2 regions of the Actinoplanes sp. NPDC026619 genome follow, and region 2 is predicted to be linked to the other one. Evidence: riboswitches for the same ligand, from Rfam matches in the RefSeq annotation. Region 2 holds a riboswitch; the other holds the start of a gene.
What was found. Region 2 has a riboswitch for cobalamin ahead of AB0E90_RS43520 (magnesium chelatase subunit D family protein). Riboswitches for the same ligand answer to the same signal wherever they lie in the genome.
Positions count from the first base shown of each region.

Region 1: linked by a shared signal. The riboswitch ahead of AB0E90_RS34065 (ribonucleoside-diphosphate reductase subunit alpha) and the one ahead of AB0E90_RS43520 (magnesium chelatase subunit D family protein) in region 2 are both predicted to bind cobalamin.

Region 1 covers NZ_JBEZYA010000019.1:35,955-44,742, forward strand. The annotation lists gene AB0E90_RS34065 (ribonucleoside-diphosphate reductase subunit alpha) at 1-2,042, opposite strand, end outside; cobalamin riboswitch at 2,148-2,350, opposite strand; gene AB0E90_RS34070 (hypothetical protein) at 2,482-4,230, shown strand; gene AB0E90_RS34075 (TetR family transcriptional regulator) at 4,233-4,790, opposite strand; gene AB0E90_RS34080 (SDR family NAD(P)-dependent oxidoreductase) at 4,876-5,577, shown strand; gene AB0E90_RS34085 (DUF2569 family protein) at 5,580-5,999, opposite strand; gene AB0E90_RS34090 (hypothetical protein) at 6,178-6,537, shown strand; gene AB0E90_RS34095 (hypothetical protein) at 6,661-6,945, shown strand; tRNA gene AB0E90_RS34100 (tRNA-OTHER) at 6,999-7,126, shown strand; gene AB0E90_RS34105 (hypothetical protein) at 7,161-7,550, opposite strand; gene AB0E90_RS34110 (hypothetical protein) at 7,593-8,705, opposite strand; gene AB0E90_RS34115 (ribonuclease E inhibitor RraB) at 8,780-8,788, shown strand, end outside.
Region 2 covers NZ_JBEZYA010000032.1:95,139-103,926, forward strand. The annotation lists gene AB0E90_RS43490 (glycoside hydrolase domain-containing protein) at 1-223, shown strand, start outside; gene AB0E90_RS43495 (glycoside hydrolase family 92 protein) at 193-1,275, shown strand; gene AB0E90_RS43500 (hydrolase) at 1,380-2,813, opposite strand; gene AB0E90_RS43505 (cobalamin biosynthesis protein) at 2,938-3,318, opposite strand; gene AB0E90_RS43510 (cobyrinate a,c-diamide synthase) at 3,315-4,706, opposite strand; gene cobO (cob(I)yrinic acid a,c-diamide adenosyltransferase) at 4,706-5,308, opposite strand; gene AB0E90_RS43520 (magnesium chelatase subunit D family protein) at 5,308-7,311, opposite strand; cobalamin riboswitch at 7,348-7,475, opposite strand; gene AB0E90_RS43525 (gluconokinase) at 7,459-8,788, opposite strand, start outside.

The DNA of each region.
Region 1 (8,788 bases), on a different contig from region 2:
GGCAGGCCGGCGATGCCCTGCACGGAACCCTCGGCCCGCTTGATCTGCTCACGGATCGCCGCGGTCCAGAGGCCGCGAGCCTTCAGTTCGCGTACCAGATAGTTGTTGATCTGAAGGAACTCGCCGGACATCGTCTCGCGCTTGAACAGGTTGGACACCTGCGGCTCGATGCACTCGTAGCAACCGGCGATGGAAGCGATGGTGGCGGTCGGGGCAATGGCGATCATCAACGAGTTGCGCAGGCCATGCTCGGCGATGCGAGCTTTGAGAGCCGCCCAGCGCCCGGTCTGCTCCGCGGTGGCGCCCCAGAGGTCGTGGTGCAGGTCACCCCGGGCCGCGCGGGTCTCCGAGTAGGCCGGATGCGGCCCGAACCGCGACGCCAGCTCCACGCTGGATTCCAGGGCGGTAAGGAAAATTTCTTCCTGTACGCGGGTGGAAAGCTCCTTCGCCGCCGCGGAGTCGAACGGCAGCCCCAGTGCGAAGAACGCGTCCTGCAGGCCCATCAGCCCGAGCCCGACCGGCCGCCACCGCGGGTTCGAGGTGGCCGCCTGCGTCGACGGGTAGTAGTTGATGTCGATCACCCGGTCCAGGAAGACCACCGCGGTGCGGACCGTCGCGCGCAGCTTGTCCCAGTCGACGCCGCCCTCGGTCAGGTGCGCACCGAGGTTGATCGAGCCGAGGTTGCACACGGCGGTCTCGTCGTCGCTGTTGACCTCGAGGATCTCGGTGCACAGGTTCGACAGGTGAATGGTGTTGCCGGGCTCGCCGGTCTGGTTGGACAGCCGGTTCGACGGATCCTTGAACGTCATCCAGCCGTTGCCGGTCTGGGCCAGGGTGCGCATCATCCGCCCGTACAACTCCCGGGCCTTGACGGTTTTGACCGCCTTCTTTTCCGCTTGGCGATAAGCCTCGTCGAACGCCTCGCCGTAGAGATCGGGCAGCTCCGGGGCGTCGGACGGGTCGATCAGCGACCAGTCGCCGTCGGCCTCGACCCGGCGCATGAACTCGTCCGGGATCCAGTTCGCCAGATTCAGATTATGAGTACGCCGGGAATCCTCGCCGGTGTTGTCGCGCAGCTCCAGGAACTCCTCGACGTCCGGGTGCCACGGCTCCAGGTAGACGCAGGCCGCGCCCTTGCGCCGGCCGCCCTGATTGACCGCCGCCACGCCCGCGTCGAGGGTCTTCAGGAACGGGACGATGCCGTTGGACTTGCCGTTCGTGCCGCGGATCAGCGCGCCCCGGCCGCGGATCCGCGACCACGAAATGCCGATCCCGCCGGAGAATTTCGAAAGTTTGGCGACCTGGTGGTAGCGCTCGTAGATCGAGTCGAGCTCGTCCCTGGGGGAGTCGACCAGGAAGCAGGAGGACATCTGGGTGTGCCGGGTGCCGGCGTTGAACAGGGTGGGTGAGCTGGGCAGATAGGCCAGCGACGACATCAGGCGGTAGAAGCCGATCGCCTCGGCCGGCGTCTCCGACAGGCCGCACGCGACCCGCAGCAGCCAGTACTGCGGCGTCTCCACGACCAGCCGGCTGACCGGGTGCCGCAGCAGGTAACGGTCGGCGACGGTGCGCAGCCCGAAGTACTCGAACCGCAGGTTCTGGTCCTCGTCGACGGCGTCGTCGAGCTTGCGCGCGTTACGCCGGACGAAAGCGGCCGTCGCATCGCCGATGAGCCCGTTCTCATGGCCGTAGCGGATCGACTGGCTGAACGACGCGATCTCCTGAAGACGAACTTCTTTCTCGACGTACGCGGCCAGCAGTCGCGCCGCCAGCTTGGAGTACTGCGGCTCCTCGCCGATCAGCTCCGCCGACGTCTGAATGGACAGTTTGTCCAGCTCAGCCGTGGTCGCTCCGTCGTAGAGCCCGCTGATCGTCTTGGTCGCCACCCGCAGCGGGTCGACCTCGTCGAGATCGCCGACCCAGCGCTCGACCGCCTTCACGATCTTGTTGACGTCGACCGATTCCAGATCGCCGTTGCGCTTGCGCACCTGCATCACGTGCCGCCGCTGTTCCGGCACGGTGGTTTCCTGCGTCGTCGTCATTCCCGTCCCCTCGTCACGCCGGACGCGCAGGAGGACGCCGCCGGGCAGGCTCAGCCCGGCTGATGGCGTCGGCCGTCCCACGCGGCCTTCGACCGCCGCACACCGGTCGGCGTGCGGCGCGCTGGCAGGTCTTCGGACTCGTGGGCGCTCGTTCTTGCCTACCGGCCGTCGCTTCCCAGGCCGGGGCCCAGTGCTGATGACGGCTTTCGTTCCCACTTACCGCTGCGGGGCAGTCCCGAATTCACACCGGGTTCCCTGTTGCCTCGACTACCGTGGACGGTGGCCGAACCAGCTGCGGCGATCACTATATATGGGCAAGGGAAGGAAAGAGCAACACCACATGATGTGTACGGCGTGTCGCTCGCCGGCCTGACATCGAGGTGCTTCTATAAAGATGCGAGTGACGTGTTAGCGTCACTCGTTTTGCCGGGATCTCAACGTGCGGGGGAACGCGTTGTCCGATGTCGCCAAGAAACCCTCGGTCAAGGGCCGGGAGCTGACCGCCGCCGCCGTCGGGTCGGTGCTGCTCGCGATCGCCATGATCTGGCTGATCCCGCCGTACGCCAAGGATCTGGTCTACGGGGGTGTCAAACCGGCGACCATCGGCGACCCGGTGCACACCATCGTCGGCGACGGCGGCGACACGACCGCGCAGGCCTGGCTGGTCGCCTGGGACGGGCACGCGCTGCTGCACAACCTGCGCGGCTTCTGGGACACCAACGCGTTCTACCCCAACACGTACGGCCTGGCGCTCAACGACAGCCTCTTCGGGTACGTCCCCGCCGGGCTGATCGGGCACGGCGTCGACGCCGCCGTCCTGCGCTACAACATCCTGTTCGTGCTGGCCTTCGCGCTGGCCTTCCTCGGCGGTTACGCCCTCGTGCGCCAGCTCGGCGCCAACCGGGTGGCCGGCGCGGTGGCCGGCGCCGCCCTCGCCTACGCGCCCTGGCGGTACGGCCACGTCGGCCACCTGAACATCCTGTCCACCGGCGGCATCACCCTCGCGTTCGCGATGCTCGCCCGTGGCCACGGGTGGTCGCTGACCCGCGGCTACCTGCGCGACCGAGTCCGGCCGGGCTGGGCGGTCGCCGGCTGGCTGGTCGCGGCTTGGCAGGTCAGCCTCGGTTTCGGCATCGGGCTCGGCTTCGTCTACATGCTCGCCGCCGCCTGCCTGACCGCCACGATCGCCTGGCTGATCACCGGCCGCCCGGCCCTCGGCCGCACACTGGTCCTCGGCGACCTGGCCGGCGGCCTGTTCTTCGCCGCGGTCACCGGCTATTTCGCGTACGCCTACCAGCAGGTCCGCGAGCTGTTCCCGAACGTGTCCCGCTCCTGGGACTACGTCGCCGCGTTCTCCCCGACCCCGCGCAGCCTGATCGTCGCCCCGCTGTTCTCGCTGCCCCTCGGCTGGCTGCACAACGACGCCCGGGCCGCGCTGGGCAACGCCGACAACGAGAAGGTGATGCTCTGCGGCTTCGTGCTCTACTTCCTTGCCTTCGGCGGCCTGTTCCTGTCGGTCTGGTCACTGCGGCAGCGCCTGTTCCTGTTCGTCGGCACGCTGGCCGGGATCCTGTGCGCGCTCGGCACCAACGGCCCGCTCTACCGCTTGATCTACCTCTACGTGCCCGGCTTCGACGGCAGCCGCACCCCCGGCCGGCTGATCCTCTGGCCGACCATCCTGCTGGCGATCCTGGCGGCCGGCTTCGTCACCGCGCTGGCCCAGGCGGCCTGCCGAGCCACCCTGCCGGAGTGGTCGTCGATCGCCGCCCGCGTGGTCACGGTCCCACTGCTGCTGTTGGTGCTGGCCGAGGGCATGCCCGACCTGGCCCACGTGAAGCTCCCGCCCGAACCGGCCGCGCTGGCCCAGGCGCCGGCGCCACTGATCGTGCTGCCCACCGACGACGGCATCGACAGCAACATCATGCTGTGGTCGACCGACGGCTTCCCGACCATGGTCAACGGCGTAGCCAGCTACAACCCGCCGGAACGCCAGGCAGTGCGCGACGTGATGCAGAGCTTCCCGAGCCAGGCAAGCCTGGCCACCCTGCGCCAGTACGGCATCCGCAGCGTCATCGTGGTCCGCGACAAGGCAACCGGAACACCGTACGAGCCCGCGCTCGGCGTCCAGTCCATGCCCGGCCTGACCCGAACCGAAATAGGCCCCGACGTCCTGTTCACCGTCAGCTGAGCTCAGCGCCCGCGAAGACTGTCGATGAAGAAGCGGGTGCGGCGGTCGTAGTCCACGCGCGAGTGCGTCGGTACGGCGCGAAGGGCTAGTCCGTTGGCGACGTCGGCGTAGTAGAGGTCGCCGACAGTGAAATCCGGGCGGAGGACCCCGGCCTCGTGGCCGCGCCGGAGGAGCCTCTCGGTCATGTCGGTAGCCGCGTCGGCGAGTGCGACCAGTTGCGCGGAGTTCGGGTAGAGCATCAGCAGCGCGTCGGTGAAGGCGGGTTCGCGGTACTGCAGATCGCGCCGGTCGCTGACGTAGGCGGCGATGGCCTCCCACGGGTCGTCGACTCGCTGCGCCCTGTCCATGATCGCGTGCATCTCGGCCGCGACCAGCTCGCCGATCACGGCATCGATGAGTCCTTCCCGGCCGCCGAATCGGTTGTAGATGGTGGCCTTGCTGACCCCGGCCGCCGCGGCGATCTCCTCCAGCGGCGTGCTCAGTCCGCGTCCTCGGAATGCCGCGATGGCGGCGGAGCGGATCTGGGTGACGTTTCGGGCGGCATCAGCTCGCAGGTGCACGGCCTTCACGATAGCAACTTGACGGCAGAGTTAAGTTGACCCTACGGTAAGTTTATTCGTCTGCCGTACTCGAGGAGCCATCACCGTGTCCAGATCCATCGCCGTGCTCGGGGCCGGTCCGGGCCTGGGTCAAGCCGTCGCCCGCCGTTACGCACACGAGGGCTGGGCCGTCGCCCTCGTGGGCCGTCGCCCGGAGCCGCTCGACCAACTCGCCAAGCAACTGACCAGCGACGGGGCAGAAGCGCACGCGATCGTCGCCGACCTGGCCGACACCGGCGCCCTCCCGGAACTGGCCGCCCGCATCCGCACCGCGGTCGGCGAACCCGACGCTCTCTACTACGGCGCCGCGGCCAACGGGTTCGTTCCGGTGCTCGATCTGACACCCCAGCGCGTGCAGGACCTCATGCCCCTCGGGGTGTACGCCTTGATGGACCTGGTGCGCGAATTCCTGCCCGCCATGATCGCCCGCGGTGACGGCGCGATCCTCAGCGCCCAGGGTGCGAGCGCCCTGCAGGGCAACCCGAGCATCGGTGGCGGCCTCGTCCTGGCCGCGCAGCGCAACTTCCTCCAGGCCTTGCACGCCGCGGTCGCCGGCGACGGGGTTTACGTCGGCGCGCTCTACATCGGCGCGGCGATCGAGAACACGCCGTTCCACACCCAGATGCAGGCGGCCAAGGCAGCCGGCGCCCCCGTCCCCGAAATCCCCTCGGTCGCCCCCAGCCGCTTGGCCGAACTGCTCTGGACCATGCACAACGCCACCCGCCAGCCGGAAACCAGCTACCCCTAAGACTATCGTCGAAGAGTTTGGCTGACTCGCTTGGAGATGAGAACGTAAAGAACTATAAAAATGCTCGGAATCGTATCGATGGCGACACCCAGCGCTGACTTCATGTGAAAGGCGTGCCATCCGATCAGCAAGGCCACCGACAGAGCACTGTAAACGACGCTGTGCGCGATAGCGGATCGCCTTCTCCGGAGAATGAGCACGAACAGGAGAACGGCGTACAGGATCAGTAGCGTATTGGTGATTACGTAGAAGAGCAGCGCCGGTAAAGGTACGAATGACTCCAGCCCGGCCAGTGACGGATCGGCGCTGATGATGAGCGATGCAATGGTCAGCTCCAGCCCGTGCGCTGCCAGACCGGCCAACACGATGAGGTAGACGATGAGCCAGCCGCGGATCGGCGGTCGCCCGGTCTCCGGCTCCATCGAGACTCGGCCTCCGGTCCGATGCATGCCTGCCCCCGTACACTGTGGATTCCGGCGACTCCATCCTTTGACCTGCCGACCGAGCCGTCCATGGTGCTATCACCCCTCTGGGCAGTGGTGCTGACCCCACCGGTGTCGACCGTTTCCGCGACGGCCGGCGTCCGGCATCATGGCCGGCATGGACGTCGAGGAACTGGTCGCACGCCATCCGCGGGTCTTTCACACGATGTCGGCGACAGCGTGGCCCTCGGTGCAACGGCACGGACTGCTCTCGACGCGGCAACTGATCGAACTGTTCGGCCTCGACGCCACCCAGAAGAACCAACCGATGCGAGGGCATCGATCCTGGCTGCCGATCGCCGACTACCCCTACGACGAGTACCGCCGCCGACATGGCCGCGACGGCGCCCTGGTGGAAGTAACCGTGCTGGAGGCCGTCCCCGACATCCTCGACCTGACCGGCCGGATCGAAGGCGCCGTCGAGGGAGCCCGACCCGCCAGGCGTCGCGGGGACTTCGTCGCGCGGCCCTGCCGGTGACGGCCGCCGCACGCAGGTCGCCTCGTCCGGCCAGATCAGCGGCGGCACAGCCTCGAAGTCATCGTGCAGGCCCACCTCCGCGCACCTGCGGGAGCAGCCGTGCAGCCGGCACAACTTCAGCGCATGACGTCGAACAAGCCCCCAATTCCGCCGCCGCGCGTGGTCGCGGCGGAACTCGTCTTTCTCTGGCGAATAGTTACGTGCTTTCGTGCGATCACGCATGGCAGCAGTCACCGGCCGGGTGAAAAACTGAAGCTGCTGGTATCGCATGTATACATTTTCCCGCGCCCGGCGTACCGTCCGCTAATTTACGATCATGCCAATCTCGGAAACCCCTCCAGTGCCGAAACAGAAATTGCCCGACCAATCAAAACAATTGCCTGCCGGGTGAGACAAAATGGCCGTTGAGTTTGCTTGAAAACTCAGGTGCCCGACACGGAGGAAGGCGGCATACTGCGATCGGACCGGTGGTAGAGCCGGGTTATTGCAGCGCTCCGAGTCGAAAGCCGGGCACACCCGGACGACTTGACGGCGCGTGGGGCCACCGGTGTGCCGCGCCCCACCAGGGGTTCAAATCCCCTCCGGTCCGCGCCGGCCGGTGGGGCTGGTTCTGGAGGCTAGACTCAGCGCATCAGCCGGACGCCGGCATCCGAGTTTCCGGAACTGCCGAAGGTCGGATGCCTGGCCTTGGTAGCTGCCAGGATCTGGGCGTGGAGGACGAGGGGATACCTGCGGCCGAGGCGGTCGAGGCCCTGCAAGTGTGGCTGCTCACCGAGGATGCGTATGCCCGCGACGGCGTACCGGATGAGGTCCTGAATTTTATGCAGGATCACGTTCACCGGTTGCTGGGGCCGCACGCGATCCAGGTGGCCGGCGACTTCCTGCGCCGGCACGCCGAGGCCGGCGGCGATCTTGCCGCCCTGGCCCGTGACCGTTCCGCGGTGCTCGATCTGCTCGCGTTGATCGAGGGGAATCGGCGCCCGAGCTTCGAGTACGAGTGGCGCGCGTTCCACCCGACGACGACCGCCCGCCTCTCAGTCTCTGACCAGGGGACATCAGACATCACGACGCTGAGGCTTCCTGGCATCGGGTGGCTGCTGCAGTGGCGCAGCGATGGCTTCTGGCGCGACCTCAACGACGGGCAACACCAGGACGAGGCCGACGGCGTACGCGTGCCGGACCTGGATGAATGGGTGCGCTGGACCGGGCTGTCCCAGCCGCAGGCCCGCGGCGGTGAATGGCGCGGCATTCCGTCCTGGTGGCTTGTCTACGGAGAACTTCCCGGCAGCGCTGCCCCCACCGTCGAACTCACCGACGGGACGCGGCCGCCGGTGCTGACACTGGGGCAGGTGTGGGCCTGCGAATGGCACGCCGTGGCCCAGCCGGTGACGGTGCGCGTGGAAGGCGAACAGTTCCACCTTCCGTTCCCCGAGCCGTTCTACCGACGCGCTACGAATCCGGCACTCGCACCTGAGCGACAGCGCCCGGAGCCAGGCGGATGGCTCCGCAGATGACGCCCGTTCGCCGGCCTGCAGGCTGGTTATCTCCAGCTGAGGTTTGTCGCCGATGCCGACCGGCCAGTACCGGGAACGGTCGGCGGCGACGAACGCGAAGTCGTGCGGCGCGGCGTCGACCGGGCCGCGCACCCCGACCGCCTCGACGTCGACGAGCAGCCAGACGCTGTCGGCCTCGTCGGGTTGCGGGTCGGCATGGGGCGCCTGCAGTACGGAGTGGACAGTGTACCGAATCGCGAAGTCGTAGCCGTACTGCGCGAACGGCCGTACGGTCAGTGGCTGACCGATTGCTGCGACGATCAGTTCCGTACCGTCCAGGTCCATGGTTTCCGGCTGATCGACGGTTGGCTCCACGTCGTGGAAGTACAACGGCGGCACCGTCTCGTCGGCGCCCGGCGATCGGGTGGCCGGAACGCTGACCGCCAGGTAGACCGGCTGAGTCAGGGTGTCCTCGGTGAGGCGGATGCCGGTGACGTGGTGGGCGAGGGCCAGGGCCCGCCCGGCCGCCTGCTCGTCGAAGACCCATCGCGGGTCGCCCGGGTCCGGTTCCTCCTCGCTCAGATCCGGCACGTCCTTGACGAACGTCAGGCAGGATCCCACCGCCAAGCCCAGGTCGGTCATCTGGAACCAGGCATAGTCTTCCGCGCTCGACACATCACCCATTCTGAAGTCCGGCCGCGCGTTTCATCCAGCAAATCAGAAGTGGTACGTCGTGAGATCGTCAGGGGATGACCGGT
Region 2 (8,788 bases):
CAGGTACCTCGGGGCGGACATGCAGGTGCATGCTCTGCGGGCGGGACAGAAGGCGGCCTACGGGACGTTCTCCGGATGGGATCAGTATCGGGCACAGATCCAGTTGCTCGGTCTGCTGCGGCCCGACGTCGCCGGGGACATGGCGACGTCCATGATGGACTTCGCCGCGCAGAACAACGGGATCTGGGACCGGTGGCTGCATCTGGCGCGCCGACGCACGTGATGACCGGCGATCCGGCCGCGCCGACGCTGGCCACCTGGTATGCGCTCGGGGTCCGGAACTTCTCCTCGGCCGAGGCGCTGGACTCGCTCGTGCGGCAGGCGACCGTGCAGAACGCCGATGCCTTGAACGATGCCGGCTGCCCTGGTCAGTGCACCGGCCAGCGGCCGACGCTGAACACCTACCTGGCCTTGAAGTACGCCGCCAACGACATCTGTCACTGCTGGGGCGGGGCGGCCGAGACGCTGGAGAACTCGCTCGCCGACTTCTCTCTCGCCATGTGGGCGCAGCGGTCCGGCCGTAACGATCTGTATCGGCAGCTCCTGCCGCGCGGTGACTACTGGAAGAACACGTTCAACACCGCGGTCGGCTACCAGGCGGCCCGGAAGGCGGACGGCAGCTGGCAGACCGGGTTCACGCCGTCGACCGACGCCGGGTTCGCGCAGGGGTCGAGCGCCACGTACACCTGGATGGTCCCGCAGGACGTGTCCGGGCTGGCGGCGCTGATGGGCGGCCGGCCCGCCGCCGCGACCCGGCTCGACGGGCTGTTCCACGACGAGAACGGCAACTGGGCGGTGCTCGGCGGGAACGCGCTGCGCTACGACCCGACCAACGAGCCCGGCATTCACGCGCCGTGGCTCTACAACGGACTCGGTCAGCCCTGGAAGACGCAGGCCACGGTGCGGCAGATCGTCGACACCGCGTACGGCGTCGGGCCGTCCGGGCTGCCCGGCAACGACGACCTGGGCACGATGAGCGCGTGGTACGTGTTCGCCGCGATGGGGTTCTTCCCGCAGGTGCCGGGGCGGGCCGAGATGCTGCTCGGGTCGCCGGTCTTCACCCGGGTGGTGCTCACCCGCAGCAACGGGGTCCGGCTCACGATCAACGCCGACTCCACCGAGACGTACGTGCAGAGGGTGACGCTGAACGGCCGCACCCTCGGTAAGTCGTGGCTGCCGGAGTCGTTCGCGCAGCGGGGCGGGACCGTGAACTTCACGCTTGCCGCGACCGCGAACCAGAGCTGGGCCGTCTCCGGCCTCCCCGTGGATCACTAGCTTCTCGGGCCGGCTGGGCTCCGCCTGGCCCCACGGCCTGTTTCCAGGAAGTAGGCCTCTCGCATGCGTAGCGAGGGGCCCATTTCCTGGAAAAGTGGCTTGGCTCACGCCGTCGGCGTCAGCGTCACGTCGTCGAGGACGAAGGACGTCTGGATCTGACTGCCCTCGGCACCGGTGAAGGTGACGGTGGTGCTGCCCGAACCTGAAATCACCACGGATTTCTGGACATATCCGGAAGCGGCGTTCAAGTTCGAGTATGTCGCCAGCGTCGAGCCCTTGGCGGCAACGGTCAATTTGTCGTACACCGTCGTCGTGGTTGTCTCGTCGGTGTCGATGTGCAGCCAGAAGCTCAGCGTCGCGCCGCTGCACCCCGATGGAATCGTCACCGTCTGCGACAGCGTGTCGGTGTGCGTGCTGCCGTAGCCGTCGAGCCAGGCCTTGTAGGAGCCGGCGTGCGCGGCCTGCGACGACGAGTTGGTGATCACGCCCGAGGTGGCGGTCCAGGTGGTCGCCCCCGACTCGAAGCCGGTGTTGCCGAACAGCTGCGTGCTGGTGCACGAGCCGCCAGGAGTCGGCGCGGTGGTCGGGGACGTGGTCGGCGTCGACGTCCCGGTTCCGGCCAGCCACTCGGTGGCGTTCAGGGCCAGCTCCGCATTGCTGCCGGCGGTGTCGTTCCAGCCGTCGTAGAGCGTGTTGCCGGACTGCCCCGTCCCGTCGTCGATCGGCGAGCTGTCGCCCCACACCGCCACCCGCCCCGACCCGAACGTGCTGGTCGTGAAGAACGCCCCGGTGGTGCCGGTCTGACTGGAACTGGTCCGCCACACCAGGCCCTTGACGCTGGAGTTGGCCGTCTTGTTCAGCGTCTGGGTGCTGCCGTCGCGGATGATGCTGCCGGTGACCTGGCCGTACGGCCCGTTGACCACCGGGTCGGTGCTGCTGCTGATCGCGACCGGGTTCTCGCTGGAGATGTCGTTGGTGTCGATGCTGAACCCGAACGGCGACGTGTTGTCCACGCCGTTGTTGGTGAGCAGGTCGTTGGCGATCTCGACCGAGTCGTAACCGTCGTTGTTCCGGTCGCTGCCGGCGTGGTCGACGATCAGGAAGAAACCGCCGCCGGCCTGGATGAACTTCATGATCGCGGTCTTCTCGGCCGTGCTGAGCAGCACGTTCGGCTCCGGCATCACGAAGACGTCGAAGTTGGCGAGGTCGAGCGCGCCGGACCCGCCGTACGTGATGGTGTTCCCGCTCGGCAGGGTCTTGAGGCTGTACTTCCCGGTGCGCTGCAGCCCGACGCCCCACGCCGACAGCGCGCCGGTCCAGGACGTCTCCGAGGTCGGGCTGGAGTTCTGGCTCAGCGGATCGGGCTGGGACGTGCTGATGATCCAGTCGGCGTTGCCCGCCGTCTCGGCCTTGGTGTTGTCGAACAGCACTCGGTAGCTCACCGCGGCCGACGCGGGTGGCGTCGTCACCACGGCGAAGAGGGCCACACCGGCAGCCAGGATGGCGGCGGCCAGCAGAGCCCGGTATCGGACCAGCACGTTGCACCTCCGATAGTCGATATATCGGCGGAAGTCTATGAGTGCCGTCCCGCTCCGCCCACCCCCAGCTGGTGAAACAGGGGAAAACCCTTACCGCGACCGGCGCAGATCCAGCACCGCAAGATCACACCGCGGGTGTAGCGGCCACCGCCACGACCACCCCGGAGTACACCCGCTTGGGCAAGACGAGCTCGGCCCCCGGTCCGGCGGCGGCGAGTGCCGCCGCTTCCGCGACGCTGGGGGTGCCTACGGCGGCGGCGATTCTTTCGCTCTTATGGGGTACGTCGTGAGCACCGAGCTCCGCCGCCACGAACGAAACCAGCTCCCACCCGTGCGTCGCGGCCAGCTCCCGCACGCCGTCCTCGGCCGCCCGCCGATCAAGAGTGGCCAGCACCCGCACGTCACCCCAGTCGGCCCCGGCCTCGGCGAGCGCCCGTCCGACCGCGTCGGCGAGCTCCGGCATCGGCTTCCCTGCCCGAGCCCCCAGCCCGACGACCAGGCTCACCGCGGTGTGGAAGCCGCCGCCACCACGTTGCTGGCCAGTGACGGGGCGCCGGCCCAGTGCAGGTGCAGGTAGGAGGCGTGCACGGCGGGGGTGGCGAAGCCCTCCGGGTCGGCGCCGCGCCACTGCCAGGCGGCGCCGCCCGCGGGCGACAGCAGCAGGCCGGATCGAGGATGGACGGTCGTGCGGTGGAACTCGTGGCCGGTCACCCGGGTGCCGGCCGGGGCGAGCGGGCTGTCCGACAGGGCGACGGCGTCGCGGTAACCCAGGGTCAGGGTGGGGGTCATCGCGGCGTCGGCGTCGAGGACGCCGCACATCGGGGCGTCGTCGAGGGTGCGGCACAGCCAGAGCAGGCCGGCGCACTCGGCCACGATCGGGCCGCCGACCGCGGCCAGCGACGCCACGGCCAGGCGCAGGGGCTCGTTGGCGGAGAGCTCCGCCGCGTACACCTCGGGGAAGCCGCCACCGACCACCAGGCCGCGCGTTCCGGCCGGCAGTTTTTCGTCCCGCAGCGGATCGACCGTCACCACGTCGGCGCCCGCCGCCGTCAGCAGCTCCGGCGTCTCCGCGTAGGAGAACGAGAAGGCCGGCCCACCGGCGATCGCGATCACCGGCCGGACGCCTCTCGCACCCTGCGGCCCGCTCAAATCCAAGCCGGCCGTCTCGAGCGCGCTCTCGGGGCTCCACGGCGTCACCGACAGAGCCGGCGCGGAACGCGCGATCACGGCTACCTCGTCGAGGTCGACCGACGCGGCGACCAGTGCGGCCAGGGCGTCCACCGAGGCCCGTGCCTCGGCCCGGCGTTCGGCGGCCGGCACCAGACCCAGGTGGCGGGAGGGTGCGGCCACCGCGTCGGCCCGGCGCAGCGCGCCCAGCACCGGCGTGCCGACCTCCTCGCACGCCTCGCGCAGCAGCGACTCGTGCCGGTCCGAGCCGACCCGGTTGAGGATCACCCCGGCCAGCCGCACGCTGCCGAAGCTGCGGAAACCGTGCACCAGCGCGGCGATCGACCGGCCCTGGGCAGCCGCGTCGACGACCAGGATCACCGGCGCGCTCAGCAGCTCGGCGACCTGGGCGGTCGAACCGGTGTCGCCGGCGCCGGTGCGGCCGTCGTAGAGGCCCATCACGCCCTCGACGACGGCCAGCTCCGCGCCGGCCGAACCGTGCGCGAACAGCGGCGCGATCCGGTGCTCGCCGGCCAGCACCGGATCGAGGTTGCGGCCGGGGCGACCGGCGGCGAGGGCGTGGTAGCCGGGGTCGATGTAGTCGGGACCGACCTTGAACGGCGCGACCGTCATCCCGCGCCGGGCGTAGGCCGCCAGCAGCCCGGTGGCCACGGTCGTCTTGCCGTGACCCGACGCGGGCGCGCCGATCACGACCCGGGGGATCATCACCACTCGATGCCCTGCTGTCCCTTGCGGCCGGCGTCCATCGGATGCTTCACCTTCGTCATCTCGGTCACCAGGTCGGCCGCGTCCAGCAGGGCCGGCGCCGCGTCCCGCCCGGTGATCACCACATGCTGCGTGCCGGGCCGGTCGGTGAGGGTGGCCACCACGTCGTCCACGTCGACCCAGCCCCACTTCATCGGGTAGGTGAACTCGTCGAGCACATAGAACCGGTAGGTCTCCGCGGCGATGTCCCGCTTGATCTGCGCCCAGCCCTCGACGGCCTCGGCGGCGTGGTCGCGCTCGGTGCCGGCCCGCTGGATCCACGACCAGCCCTCGCCCATCTTGTGCCAGGTCACCGGCGCTCCGCCGGGCATCTGGCCGAGCGCCTTGAGCGCCGACTCCTCGCCGACCCGCCACTTCTCCGACTTGACGAACTGGAACACCCCGACCGGCCACCCGGCGCTCCATGCCCGCAGCGCCATCCCGAACGCGGCCGTCGACTTCCCCTTGCCATGCCCGGTGTGCACGGCAAGCACGGCCTGCCGGCGACGCTGCCGGGTGGTGAGCCCATCGTTCGGTACGACGTCGACCTTCCCCTGCGGCATCAGGCAGCCCTCCCCGGGGCCGTGGCGGCGCCGGCTTCGAGTTGGTCGAGGGGCATCAGGTCGGCGTCGAGCGCGGTGGCCAGCCGCCGGGCCAGGCCGAGGCGCACCGGACCGGACTCGCAGTCGACGACCACCGTCGCGACGCCGGCCAGGGCGGGCGCCATCAGCACCGGGTCCGGCCCGCTGGTGGCGCGGCCGTCGGTGACGATGATCAGCAGCGGCCGCCGGCGCGGATCGCGGCGGCGCTCGGTGGCGATGGTGGCGGCGGCGGTGCGGAGCCCGGCCGCGAGCGGCGTGCGGCCGCCGGTCTTCAGGGCGGCGAGCCGCATCACCCCGACCTCGTGGCTGGAGGTCGGCGGCAGCACCTGCTCGGCGTCGTGCCCGCGGAACGTGATCATCCCGACCCGGTCCCGCCGCTGGTAGGCGTCGCGCAGCAGCGACAGCACCGCGGTCTTGACCACGGTCATCCGGCGGCGCGCGGCCATCGACCCGGAGGCGTCCACCACGAACAGGACGAGGTTGGCCTCACGTCCGACGTGGACGGCCTCCCGCAGATCACGGGGCTGAACAAGCCGCCCACCGGCCTGCGCGAACCGGTCGCCGCGGTGCAGCGCGGCCCGCAGGGTGGCGGGCAGATGCGGCGCCCCGCCGAGCTTGCCGACCGGAACCCGGGAGCCGATCACCCGGCCGCGGCGGGCGATCGACGGCGACCGGCGACCGGCATGCCCGCCGGTGCCACGAGCAGCGATCTTGAGCGTACGGGTGCGATAGGCGTTCCCGGCCGCAGCGGCCGGCGCCATCCCGGCACCCGATTTGTCCCCTGCGTCCGGGGTATCAAGGCCGGCGTCGGAGGGAGGCTGACCGGGCGCGCCACCATCCGGCCCGGACGAGGGGGGCGGAGGCGGTCCTCCATCCGGCCCGGACGAGGGCGGCGGAGGCGATCCCCCACCATCCGGCTCCGGGTCGTCATCCTCGGAAGGCGGCGACGGCGGCGGCTCGGCCTGCGACAGCGCATCTTCCAGGCGTTCCTCATCGGTCCCCGGCGGATCGAGCGGATCCTTGCGCCGCCGGTGCGGCAGCGCCAGCCGAGCCGCGTCCCGCACGTCATCAGCGGTGACGACATCCCGCCCGTGCCAGGCCGCGAGCGCCACCGAGCACCGGGCCACCACGATGTCGGCCCGCATCCCGTCGACGCCGTAGGCGAGGCACACCCGGGCGATCCGATCGAGCTCGCCATCCGGCAGCACCACCCGCGGAAGGTGCTGACGGGCGGCCACGATCCGGGCCGCCAGCGCCAGCTCGTCGCCGGCGAAGCGAGCCGCGAACGCGTCCGGATCGGCCTCGTAGGCCAGCCGGCGGCGCACGACCTCGGCGCGGTCCCCCGCGTCCCGGGGCGCGCTGACCGTGACGACCAGCCCGAACCGGTCGAGCAGCTGCGGCCGGGGCTCGCCCTCCTCCGGGTTCATCGTGCCGACGAGCAGGAACCGGGCGGCGTGTTTGACCGACACCCCGTCCCGCTCGACGTGCGCCCGCCCCATCGCGGCCGCGTCGAGCAGCAGGTCGACGAGGTGATCGGGGAGCAGGTTGACCTCGTCGACGTACAGAATCCCGCGGTGTGCCGCCGCGAGCAGTCCCGGCTCGTACGCCTTGACCCCGTCGGCCAGCGCCCGCTGAATGTCCAGCGTGCCCACCACCCGGTCCTCGGTGGCGCCGACCGGGAGCTCGACGAGGGCGGCCGGGCGGGAGTGCGCCGGCGAGTCGGGCGCGTGTGGCCCGTCCGGGCAGAGCGGGTCGGGCGCGCCCGGGTCGCAGGCGAAGCGGCAACCGCGAACCACGTCGACCGGCGGGAGCAGGGACGCGAGAGCGCGTACGACAGTGCTCTTGGCAGTGCCTTTTTCGCCTCGGACGAGAACCCCGCCGACGTGCGGCGAGACGGAGTTGAGCAGCAGGGCGAGCCGAAGATCGGCGAGCCCGACCACGGCGGAGAACGGGTACGGCGTCACAAAGATCCCTTCTGCGCGGGTGTCCACGCCCACGCGCCGGTGACACGAGCGGACGGAGTCTCTGACTCCCGGATAGGGATCGCTACCCGGTCACAATGGCGGGACCGTCCCGGATTTCCACCGGGTTCCTCCGCTACCGCTCGACCGTCATGCTTTCTCACCGCTGTGTGCGGCGTCAACGCGGCCGTCGGTGACGGGAATCGCAGGCGTCGGCGGCGGGGCGAGCCGATCGAGCTCTTTGACGGTGTCGAGCATGGCGAGCGCGGACTTCTCGATGAGGGGCCGCAGCCGGGCATAGAGGGCGGCGTTCGCCGGATCGGGCACGGTCGGTTCGCCGATCGGGATGAGCGCGGCCGCATGGTCGAGGTCGGGCAGTTGGCCGACGGCATGCCAGCCGAGCAGGCAGGCGCCGAGGGCGGTGCCCTCCGGAGTGTCGGCGACCGCGACCGGCAGATCGAGGGTGGCGGCGAGCACCCCGATCCACAGCTCGGACGCCACCGCGCCGCCGGTGGCCCGGACCTGCGTGACCGGGAAGTCGAACGAGTCCTTGACCAGCGCCAGCTGCTGGCAGACCCCTTCGACCGCGGAGCGCACGAGGTGGGCCCGCCCGTGCTCGCGGCGCAGCCCGAGGTAGGCGCCCCGCAGCCCCGACCGCCACCACGGCGCCCGCTCGCCGAGCAGGTAGGGCAGGCACAGCAGTCCGTCGCTGCCGGGCGGCGCGCTCTGCGCCTCCATCAGCAGGGCGGCGTCGCGCTCGTCGGCGTCCTCCCCTTCGGCGCCGGGCCGTTCGAATCCGGCCGCGAAGCTCTGCCCGGCCCACCGCACGACGGATCCGGCGTTGTTGACCGCCCCGCCGATGACCCACCGGTCCTCGGTGAGCGCGTAGCAGAACAGCCGGCCGTTCTCGTCGGAGGTGGGCCGGTCGACGACCGTGCGCAGGGCGCCGGAGGTGCCGAGCGAGATGGCCGCCACTCCGGCCGGGGTGGCGCCGACACCGAGGTTGGCGAGCGGCCCGTCGGCCGCCCCGATGATCAGCGGGGTGCCGTCCGGGAGCCCGGCGAGCCCGGCCTTGAGCCGCAGGACGGTCGTGGTGGGCACGACCTCGGCGAGCTGCCCGGCACTGACGCCGGCGATCTGGAGCGCCTCGGCATCCCAGCCCCGGGCGTGGATGTCGTAGAGACCGGTGCCGGACGCCAGCGACAGGTCGAGCAGGAACGGCTCGTCGGTGAGGGCGGCCAGGATCAGCTCCTTGACCCCGCCCCACCGCGGGGTGTCCCGCAGCGTGGCCGGGTCGTTGTCGCGCCACCAGGCCAGCTTGGTCAGCGGCGACATCGGGTGCACCGGCGTGCCGGTGCGGGCCTGCAGTGAACGGGACCGCCCGGCCGCGAGGATCCGGTCGCACTGGTCACCGGAGCGGGCGTCGGCCCAGGTGACCAGCGGCCCGAGCGGATTGCCGCTCTTGTCGAGCGGCACCAGC